DNA from 3 places in the Nocardioides piscis genome. Region 1 is predicted to be linked to each of the others. Evidence: riboswitches for the same ligand, from Rfam matches in the RefSeq annotation. Region 1 holds a riboswitch; each other region holds the start of a gene.

Region 1 (3,265 bases):
GTCCCACGTCCTGGGGCGCCACGCCATCGCCGACGCCGGGCTCTACTCGGTCGTCTGCGCCATCCAGAACCTCTGGCTCGCGGCGACCGCCGAGGGGCTTGGCGTCGGGTGGGTCAGCTTCTACCGCGAGGAGTTCCTGCGCGAGCTGGTCGGCTTCCCGGCCCGCGTCCGACCCGTGGCCTGGTTGTGCGTCGGGGCGGTCGGCCACCTACCCGAGGTGCCGGACCTGGAGCGGTTCGGCTGGCGGCACCGGTCGCCGCTTGCCGAGGTGCTGCACGAGGAGCGATATCAGCCGCGGGTGTAGGCCCACTGGGTGACCGTGCGGGCCGGCGCCCAGCCGGTGAACCGGCCGACCGGCGCCGCGGTCTCTACCGCGATCCGGGTCAGCTCGCCGCCGTGCTCGCAGTAGGCCTGTGCCAGCAGCTGCTCGGTCTCGATCGTGACACCGTGCACGACCAACCGGCCGCCGGGCGCCAGCGCGGCCAGGCACGCGTCGAGCACGCCGGGTGCCGTGGCGCCGCCGCCGACGAAGATCGCGTCGGGCGGGCGGAGCCCGTCGAGCGCGGCCGGGGCGCGCCCAGTGACCACCGCGAGGCCGGGCACGCCCAGCCGGGCCGCGTTTCGGGCGATCCGAGCGGCGCGCTCGTCGTTGCCTTCGACGGCGGTCGCGCGGCAGGTGGGGTGGGCGCGCATCCACTCGATGCCGATCGAGCCGGCGCCGGCGCCGACGTCCCACAGGTGCTCGCCGGGCACCGGTGCGAGCCTCGCCAGGGCGGCGGCCCGCAGGTCGCGCTTGGTGAGCTGGCCGTCGTGCTCGAAGGCGTCGTCGGACAGGCCGGTCGCCCAGCCGGCCACGGACGGGCCGGCCAGCTCGAGCGCCAGCACGTGCAGGCGAGGTGACGTAGCGGACCAGCCGGCCGCCGTGCCGCTCATGTGCGACTCGTCCGGGGCGCCGAGTTGACCCAGGACGTGGAGCACGCTTCCGCCATACCCCACCTCCGTCAGCAGGGTCGCGACCCGGGCGGGTGTGTGCTCATCGGACGAAAGCACCAGGACGCGGCGTGCCGGCGCCAGCTCGCGGCGCACCAGTGCGATGTCTCGACCGACGAGGCTGATCACGGCGCACGACTCCGCGGGCCAGCCGAGCCGGGCTCGGGCCAGCGCGACCGACGAGACGGCCGGATGGATGAGGACGCGGTCGCGACCCAGGACCTCGATCAGGGTCGCGCCGATGCCGGAGACGAGCGGGTCGCCGGACGCGAGGGCGACCACGGGCGATGTGCCGAGGTCCGCCACGAAGTCGGGCAGGCCCACGCGCAGAGGGGCCGGCCACGCCAGTCGCCGCTGCCCGGCGACGTCGGGGAGCAATGCCAGGTGGCGCTCGCCGCCCACGACGACGGCAGCCTGCAGGACGGTCTCGCGGAGGGGATCGGGGAGTCCCGACCAGCCGTCGGCGCCGATCCCGACGACCGTGACGACCTTGTCGGTTGGCGTCGTCGGTGGGGGAGTCGAGTCGGGCACGAGAAAGCACGCTATCGTCACCGCAGGCACGAGGTGCCCCAACGGCCTGTCCATCGGAAACGGTGAGCCATGGTCGGCGGGGAGAATCTGGGAAGCCGGTGAGAGACCGGCACAGGCCCGCTGCGGTAAATCAGGCCCTTGAACGAGTTGGGACCCGACAAGTCCGAAGACCGGCCTCGCGTCAGACCATGTCGATTGCACAGGATCGATGGCGAAGCGAGCGGGAGCCTCACATGCCACAGCACTACCCATTTTCTGCCGTCCTCGGTTGCGAGGCCGACGCCCTCGACGACATGGGCCTCGCTCTCGTCCTCACCACGATCACCCCCGAGATCGGTGGTGTCCTGGTGCGCGGCGAGAAGGGAACGGCCAAGTCGACCACCGTGCGCGCTCTGGCCGCGGTGCTCCCGCCGGTCGAGGTCTATGCCGCCGACCGGTTCTCAATCGACCCCGACGACCCGGCGGCCACCTCGCCCGACGGTCCGTTCGCCGGCGACGCGGAGGTGCACACCCGAGCGGTCCGGCTGGTGGAGCTGCCGGTGGGCGCCACCGAGGACCGCGTGCTCGGCTCGCTGCACCTGGAGCGAGCACTCTCCCATGGCAAGGTGGAGTACGAGCCCGGACTGCTCGCTCGCGCGCACCGCGGGATTTTGTACGTCGACGAGGTCAACCTGCTCCACGACCACCTCGTCGACCTGCTGCTCGACGCGGCGGCGATGGGCCAGGTGACCGTCGAGCGCGACGGGGTCTCGGTGGAGCACGCCGCCCGCTTCGTCCTCATCGGCACCATGAACCCCGAGGAGGGGGAGCTCCGCCCCCAGCTGCTCGACCGGTTCGGCCTGACGGTCGAGGTGGCGGCGCCGCGCGAGCCCTCGCTGCGCGCTGAGGTCGTACGCCGCCGGATGGCCTACGACGGCGACCCGGCCGCCTTCACCGAACGCTACCGCGACCTCGACCGGTCGCTGACCGAGCGCATCGAGTCGGCGCGCGAGCGCGCCGTCAAGGTGCGGCTGACCGATGTCGCGCTGCTCAAGATCGCCGAGGTCTGCGCGGCCTTCGAGGTCGACGGTCTGCGCGCGGACGTCGTCACCGCCCGGACCGCGGTCGCGCACGCCGCGTGGGCCGGCCGCGACGAGGTGACGCGCAAGGACATCCGTCGCGCCGCGCTCCTGTCGCTTCCGCACCGCCGGCGCCGCAACCCGTTCGACGCCCCCGGACTCGACGAGGATCTGCTCGACCAGGTGCTCGGCGACGACGAGCTGCCGCCCGAACCGCCCGAGGGGCGGGCACCGGACGAGCCGACCCGGCCTCCGGCTACCGACGATGGAGCCGAGGGTGGCCTGCCCGATGACGCCGATGACGGGTCGGACTCGCCTGTGGGCGAGTCCGACCCGTCGCGCGACCCCGATGACCCCGACGCCGAGCTGCCGCGGCCGGGCCCTGCTCCGGCCCCCGCACCCGAGCAGGGTCCCGGCTCGGTGGTGGGCGCCGCAGCGGCCTACCGCCCCAGGTTGCTCACCGTCCAGGGGCTGGGGGAGGGGGCTGCCGGCCGGCGCAGCCGGGCGCTGGCACGCACGGGTCGACGCGTCGGTGCGACCCGCGGCGACAGCGGCTCACTACACCTCGTCGAGACGCTGCTCGCGGCCGCCGGCCAGCAGCCGGCGCGGGGGCGGACCAGCGGTCGCGTCGACGTGCGGGCGGAGGACCTGCGGGTCGCCGTGCGGGAGGGACGCGAGGCCAACCT
Region 2 (3,265 bases), 910 kb from region 1:
CGTGGTCCTCGGCCACCTCGCCCAGCACGGCGGCAAGCCGGTCGTGGACGTCCATCATCGACTCCCCACCGGCCACCGGGAGGGTCGGATCGGCCCAGTCGTGCGCCTCCGCGGCCGCCCAGGTCTCGTCATACCCCCGTCCCTCGAGCCGGCCGAGGTGCTGCTCACGCAGGCGCGGGTCGAGCGCCAGGGCCACCCCGAGGACGTCGCCCACGACCTCGGCGGTCTCGACCGCGCGCACCAGGTCGCTCGTGACGAGCCGGGTGACCGGTCGGCAGGCCAGGTCGTCGCTGATCAGCGATGCGGCGCGGCTTGCCTGCTCACGGCCCAACATCGTGAGCCTCGGGTGGGAGGTCTGTCCCTGGGTCAAGCGCCGGACGTTCCACTCCGACTGGCCATGACGGACGAGGTAGACCAGATGAGTCACGGCCGGGAGTCTGCCGCACGTGTCAGTAGTCTCGGCGGGTGCCCGAGCCCACCACCCGTGCCCTGCCTGCCGCCGGCACGCACGGGGGTGACGGGCCGGCAGTGGCCCGGGCGCTGGGGCTCGACCCGAGCGACCTGCTGGACCTCTCGCAGAACCTCAATCCCTTCGCCGCCGACGTCTCAGCGCTGGTGACCCGCCACCTGAACACGCTCGGCCACTACCCCGACGACGGGCCGGCGACCAGGCTCCTGGCCCAGGCGCTGGACGTTGACCCGACGCGGCTGCTGCTGACCAACGGTGGCAGCGAGGCGATCGCTCTCCTCATCGCCGAGTACGGCGGGCAGGTGCTCGGTGAGCCGGAGTTCGCCCTGCACCCGCGCAGTAACCACGGGCCCGTGTGGCGCAGCAACCCGCACAGCCCGACCGGCAGGCTGGCAGGCGCCGAGGAGCACGCCGACATCTGGGACGAGGCGTTCCATGCGCTGGCCACCGGCCGTTGGACTGCGGGGCGTGCGGGCCTGGTCGTCGGTTCTCTGACCAAGACCTTCGCCTGTCCGGGACTGCGACTCGGCTATGTGCTCGTCGAGGACCCGGTCGACCTGGTCCGGGTGCGTCGCCACCAGCCGCACTGGTCGACCAGCGCCCTCTCTCTGGCGGTGCTGCCGGACCTGCTCGGGTCTGCAGACCTGCCCAGCTGGTCGGCGCAGATCAGCGACGCACGCGACGACCTGGTGGCGCTGCTGCGTGGCTATGACCTCGAGGTGACCCACGGCGCAGCACCCTGGGTGCTGGTCGACCGGCCGGCGCTTCGCGAGGCCCTGGCACCGCACGGAGCCCTGGTCCGCGACTGCACGAGCTTCGGCATGCCGGGTGTCGCGCGCATCGCCGTACCACATCCGGAACAGCTGGGCAGACTCGATCGTGCCCTCGCGCTCGCCCTGGACCCCCCGGCGACCTGAGTCCTCGTTGGGTGTAACTTTCGCGGCGTCTTGAAGACGAAGTCCGGTGAGAGTCCGGCACTGTCCCGCAACGGTCAAGCCACCAGAACCTGGTGGACAAGTCCGGTCGACCTTCACGACGTGAACCGCATCGCCCTCGAGGACAGGGGTGGGTTCGTCCGGCAATGACGTCGTGCGATCGCTTCCTCCTCGATCAACCAGGAGGAACGTTGAACCACATCCGACCCGTGCCCGCCGCCTTGTTCTTGGCCGCCTCGCTCGCCCTCACCGGCTGCAGCCAAGCCAGCTCGTCCGAGGCCTCCAGTGCGTCCGAGGACGCCACGACTTCTGCCTCGGCCGCCGACTTCCCGGTGACGATCGACGCCGCCAACGGCGAGGTCACGCTCGACTCGCGGCCCGAGCGCATCGTCTCCCTCTCCCCCTCGGCCACCGAGATCCTCTTCGCCATCGGCGCTGGGGACCAGGTGATCGCCGCAGACGAATACTCGACCTATCCGGCGGAGGCACCGACCACCGACCTGTCGGCGTACGACCCGAACGTCGAGGCCATCGCCGGCTACGAGCCCGACCTCGTCGTGATCGCCAACGACACCAACGGCATCGTCGGCGCGCTGGCCAAGCTCGACATCCCGACCATCGTCAACGAGGCTCCGGCCACCGTCGAGGACGGCTATGACGGGGTGGCGGCCCTCGGTATGGCCACCGGTCACGTCGACGAGACCGCGGAGGTCGTGGCCGACATGCGGGCCGAGGTCGACGAGGGGCTGGCAGCCGCTCCCCAGGACCGCTTGCGGATCTATCACGAGCTCGACGAGAAGCTCTATGCCGCCAGCTCGCACAGCTTCATCGGATCGGTGTACGACTCGCTCGGTGCGACCAACGTCGCCGACGCGGCCGACAAGCAGAAGAGCGGTTATCCGCAGCTGACCGAGGAGGCGGTGATCGCCGCCGATCCCGAGCTGATCGTGATCACCGACCAGGTCAGCTACACCGCCGACGACGTGGCGAACCGGCCCGGATGGGAGAACGTCAGCGCCGTCAGGAACGGCAACATCGTCACCGTCGACGCCGACATCTCCTCACGCTGGGGGCCGAGGCTGCCGCAGCTGATCGAGTCGATCGCCGACGCCATGGCCTCGGTCAAGACGCCAGTCGGCTGAGCACATGCTGACCGACACCACTTCGGCACCGGCACAGTCACCGGCGCTCGAGACGCCCGGCACGGTCGTCCGTGCGGCCGATCGTGCCTATCGGTTGTCCCTGCCTGCCCTGATGGTCGCGCTGGCCGTGCTCGCAGTTGCGGGCCTGGTCAGCGCGACCCGGGGCGCCGCCGGGCTGCCGGTGGCCGGAGTGGTGTCGGCGCTGCTCGACGCGTTGCCCGGGGTCGCGGTCGACTCAGGGCTGACCACCTCCCAGGAGGCGATCCTGTGGTCCATCCGGCTGCCGCGGATGGTGCTGAGCATGCTCGTCGGGGCGGCGCTCGGGATGGCCGGAGCCGCCTACCAGGGGGTCTTCCGCAACCCGCTCGCCGACCCCTACCTGCTCGGGGTCTCGGCGGGGGCCGGACTCGGCGCCGTGCTCGCGCTCGGCTTCGAACTGGACCTGAGCTTCGGGCCCTTCAGCGCAGTCCCTGCAGCAGCGTTCGCCGGCGCACTGCTCGCAGTCAGCGGGTCAGCCCTGATCGCTCGCGGCTCGTTCGCCTCGACCGCGACCCTGCTTCTCTCCGGCGTGGCGATGGCGGCGCTCTTCTCCGCAGCCCAGACCTATGCGTTGCAGCAGCTCGACGAGACAAGGGCGCGAGAGGCACTGAGCTGGCTCTTCGGGCAGCTCACCACCCACGGCTGGGACCAGGTGTTGCTGCTGCTCCCCTATGTCGTCC
Region 3 (3,265 bases), 1.6 Mb from region 1:
AGCGCGCCCACATGGAGGAGGACACCGGCAAGTCCCTGCACGTCGGTGGCTCCACCGGACGCATCCACGGCGCCGACTACTCGCTCGTCGACTACAACCGCGCAGGCATCCCCCTGATCGAGATCGTCACCCGCCCGATCATGGGCACGCGCGCCAACGCGCCCGCCGTGGCCAAGGCCTACGTCGCCCAGCTGCGTGAGCTGATCGTGGCGCTGGGTGTCTCCGACGCCCGGATGGACCAGGGCTCGATCCGCGCCGACGTCAACCTGTCCCTCGCCCCGGCCGGCAGCGGGGGCCTCGGGACCCGGACCGAGACCAAGAACGTCAACTCACTGCGCTCGGTCGAGCGCGCGGTGCGCTACGAGATGCAGCGGCACGCCGCGATCCTCGACGCCGGCGGCTCGATCCTCCAGGAGACGCGGCACTGGCACGAGGACACCGGCGTCACCACCAGTGGTCGCGTGAAGTCCGACGCCGACGACTACCGCTACTTCCCAGAGCCCGACCTCGTGCCCGTCGCACCGAGCCGTGAGTGGGTCGAGGAGCTCCGAGGCACCCTGCCGGAGAACCCGACCGAGAAGCGCTCGCGGCTCCAGGCCGAGTGGGGCTTCTCCGACCTGGAGATGCGCGACACGATCGGTGCCGGCGCGTTCGGGCTGGTCGAGCAGACGATCGAGGCAGGGGCGTCCCCGCAGGCGGCCCGCAAGTGGTGGCTCTCCGAGCTCGCCCGACGAGCCAACGACACCGACACCGACATCGCCGAGCTCGGTGTGACGCCGGCCGACGTCGTCGCCGTACAAGCCCTGATCGACAGCGGTTCGCTCAACGACAAGCTCGCCCGGCAGGTCTTCGAGGGGTTGTATGCCGGCGAGGGCACTCCTGCGGAGATCGTGGCCCAGCGCGGCTTGGCCATCGTCTCCGACGAGGGCGCGCTGAGCGAGGCCGTGGACGCCGCGATCGCGGCCAACCCTGACGTGGCCGACAAGATCCGCGACGGCAAGGTCGCAGCCGCCGGGGCGCTCATCGGAGCAGTGATGAAGCAGATGCGCGGCCAGGCCGATGCCGGGCGGGTGCGCGAGCTGATCCTGGAGAAGCTGTCCTGAAAGAGCATGGTGGAGAGCGGCGCTGTTAGTGTGCCCACGGAAACCAACATCTGCCTGCCACGGGGAAGCCGGTCCAATTCCGGCGCTGACCCGCAACCGTAGGCGTCCCGACCTAGTCGGGGCGCGAGCCGGACCGCCCGTGCAGGCACTGACAACCACGCTGCGAGGAAAACAGCGGGTGTCGCCGCCCGGCGCCTCCCGCTCGACAGCGGGAAGGACAGCATGACTCACGCAATGCGCCCCCACACCTGGCGCCGGGGTGCCGGCCTGGCGGCCACCGCTGCCCTGGCCCTCGCCACGCTCGCTCAGCCGGCCGCGGCCGAGCCGACCACGCCCGCCAAGACCGACGACACAGCCATCACCGTTGCCGGCTCGTGGCTCGAGGACGAGCTAATCGACGGTCTCATGGACGCCGGCGGCTACACCGACTTCGGCCTGACCCTCGACTCCGGCTTCGCGCTCGACCAGGCCGGTGAGAAGGGCGCAGTGGCGACGATCAACGCTGCGTTCCAGTCCGTGGTCAACGACTACATCTCCGGCGACGCCTTCGGCGACAAGGGCAGCACCTACGCCGGCGCGGTGGCCAAGGCCGCGACGTTCGCCCGCGTGACCGGGGCCAACCCGACCTCCTACGGCGGCGTCAACCTCGTGACCCGGCTGGAGGAGCGCGTCAGCTCGACCTCCCCGATCGTCGGACGTATCGAGGACAAGTCGTCGTACGGCGACTACGCCAACACCCTCGGCCAGTCGTTCGCCGTCCGTGCGCTCACCGAGGCCAAGTCGCAGCGCGCCGCTGACGCGCTCGGCTTCCTCCTCGCCCAGCAGTGCACGTCGGGCTTCTTCCGTGAGGGCTTCACCAAGGACAAGACCTCGGGCGCGCAGGGCTGCGCGGAGGGCCAGCCCGGCTCCGAGCCGAGCATCGATGCCACCGCGCTCGCGGTCGTCAACCTGCTCGAGGGTGACGCCAAGGGACCGGCCGTGAAGCCTGCCCTCGACAAGGCGACCGCGTGGCTCGCGAGCCAGCAGAAGAAGAACGGCTCCTTCGCCGGCAACTCCAACAGCACCGGACTGTCCGGCTGGGCCCTGGGCCTGGTCAAGGACAAGGACGCCGCCGCCAGGGCCGCGACCTGGGTCCGCAAGCAGCAGCCCGTCGACAGGAGCCGCTGCCGCAGCGCGCTGACCAAGGACATTGGCGCTATCGCCTATGACGCGAAGGCCGTCAAGGCTGCCCGAAACTCCGGGATCTCGGCCGGCGACGTGCGGGCACAGTGGCGTCGTGCCACCGCCCAGGGAATGGCCGTCCTGCAGTGGGCGTCTGCTTCCACCGATGAGCTCAGCGTCACCCTGAAGCGGTCGTCCGCCGAGGCCGGCGACAAGGTCCGCGTCAAGGTCTGGGGCCTCGATCCCGGCGAGCGCGCCTGCGTCTCCGTCAAGGGCGACGCGAAGCGGATCGTCGGCAAGGCCTCCACCAAGCCGGTCACGCGTAAGCTCACGATGCCCACCGGCAACAAGGTGCGCGTGGTGAAGGTCAAGACAGCCGCAGGGTCGGCCAAGGCCCGCATCGCGGTCAGCAACTGAGATCCCACCCGTGAGGAGAGCACCTCTCGTGCGTCTCGTCGCCGCGGCCGCCTCGGTGGCCGCGGCGACGTGCGCGCTCGGTCCGGTTGCGGAGCCGGCCGCCGCGGCCGCCTGCGGCTCGAGCACCGGCGTCACCGTGGTCGTCGACCCCGGTGCGCTGGGGGGTGCGCTCACCTCGGCGTGCGACGCGGGTTCGGGGCAGACGGCGTCCGACCGGTTCGCCGACGTCGGGGTCGTGCTCGACTACGTGCAACGCCAGCCCGGCTTCGTGTGCCGGGTTGACGGAGCCCCCGCGAGCGAGCCCTGCGTCAACACCCCGCCCGCCGACGCCTACTGGGCCCTGTGGTGGAGCGATGGGAAGAACGGTGCCTGGTCCTACGCCTCCATCGGCGCGACCGGCCTCCGGGTGCCTGAGGGCGGCGCCGTCGCCCTGGCCTGGCAGCAGGGGAGCGCCCGGCGCGTGCCGGCGACCGCGGCCCCGGCGCATGCGAGCCCCACTTCGTCACCGAGCACCACGGCCCCGAAGCCGACCCGAAGCCCCACGACCAGACCCACAGCCACGGCCACCCGCCCGGCGCCGGCAG

Evidence for each region. Region 1 has a riboswitch for cobalamin ahead of G7071_RS10080 (VWA domain-containing protein). Riboswitches for the same ligand answer to the same signal wherever they lie in the genome.
Region 2: it holds a riboswitch for cobalamin, as region 1 does, so the genes downstream of both, G7071_RS14485 (ABC transporter substrate-binding protein) here and G7071_RS10080 (VWA domain-containing protein) in region 1, are expected to answer to the same signal.
Region 3: it holds a riboswitch for cobalamin, as region 1 does, so the genes downstream of both, G7071_RS18040 (terpene cyclase/mutase family protein) here and G7071_RS10080 (VWA domain-containing protein) in region 1, are expected to answer to the same signal.

What each region holds. Positions count from the first base shown of each region.
Region 1 is NZ_CP049866.1:2,046,114-2,049,378, forward strand. Features, by position in the region: gene bluB (5,6-dimethylbenzimidazole synthase) at 1-304, shown strand, start outside; gene cbiE (precorrin-6y C5,15-methyltransferase (decarboxylating) subunit CbiE) at 289-1,521, opposite strand; cobalamin riboswitch at 1,575-1,714, shown strand; gene G7071_RS10080 (VWA domain-containing protein) at 1,755-3,265, shown strand, end outside.
Region 2 is NZ_CP049866.1:2,952,950-2,956,214, reverse strand. Features, by position in the region: gene G7071_RS14495 (histidine phosphatase family protein) at 1-427, opposite strand, end outside; gene G7071_RS14490 (aminotransferase class I/II-fold pyridoxal phosphate-dependent enzyme) at 466-1,386, shown strand; adenosylcobalamin (AdoCbl) riboswitch at 1,398-1,546, shown strand; gene G7071_RS14485 (ABC transporter substrate-binding protein) at 1,596-2,546, shown strand; gene G7071_RS14480 (FecCD family ABC transporter permease) at 2,551-3,265, shown strand, end outside.
Region 3 is NZ_CP049866.1:3,664,744-3,668,008, reverse strand. Features, by position in the region: gene gatB (Asp-tRNA(Asn)/Glu-tRNA(Gln) amidotransferase subunit GatB) at 1-1,103, shown strand, start outside; cobalamin riboswitch at 1,124-1,259, shown strand; gene G7071_RS18040 (terpene cyclase/mutase family protein) at 1,338-2,681, shown strand; gene G7071_RS18035 (hypothetical protein) at 2,692-3,265, shown strand, end outside.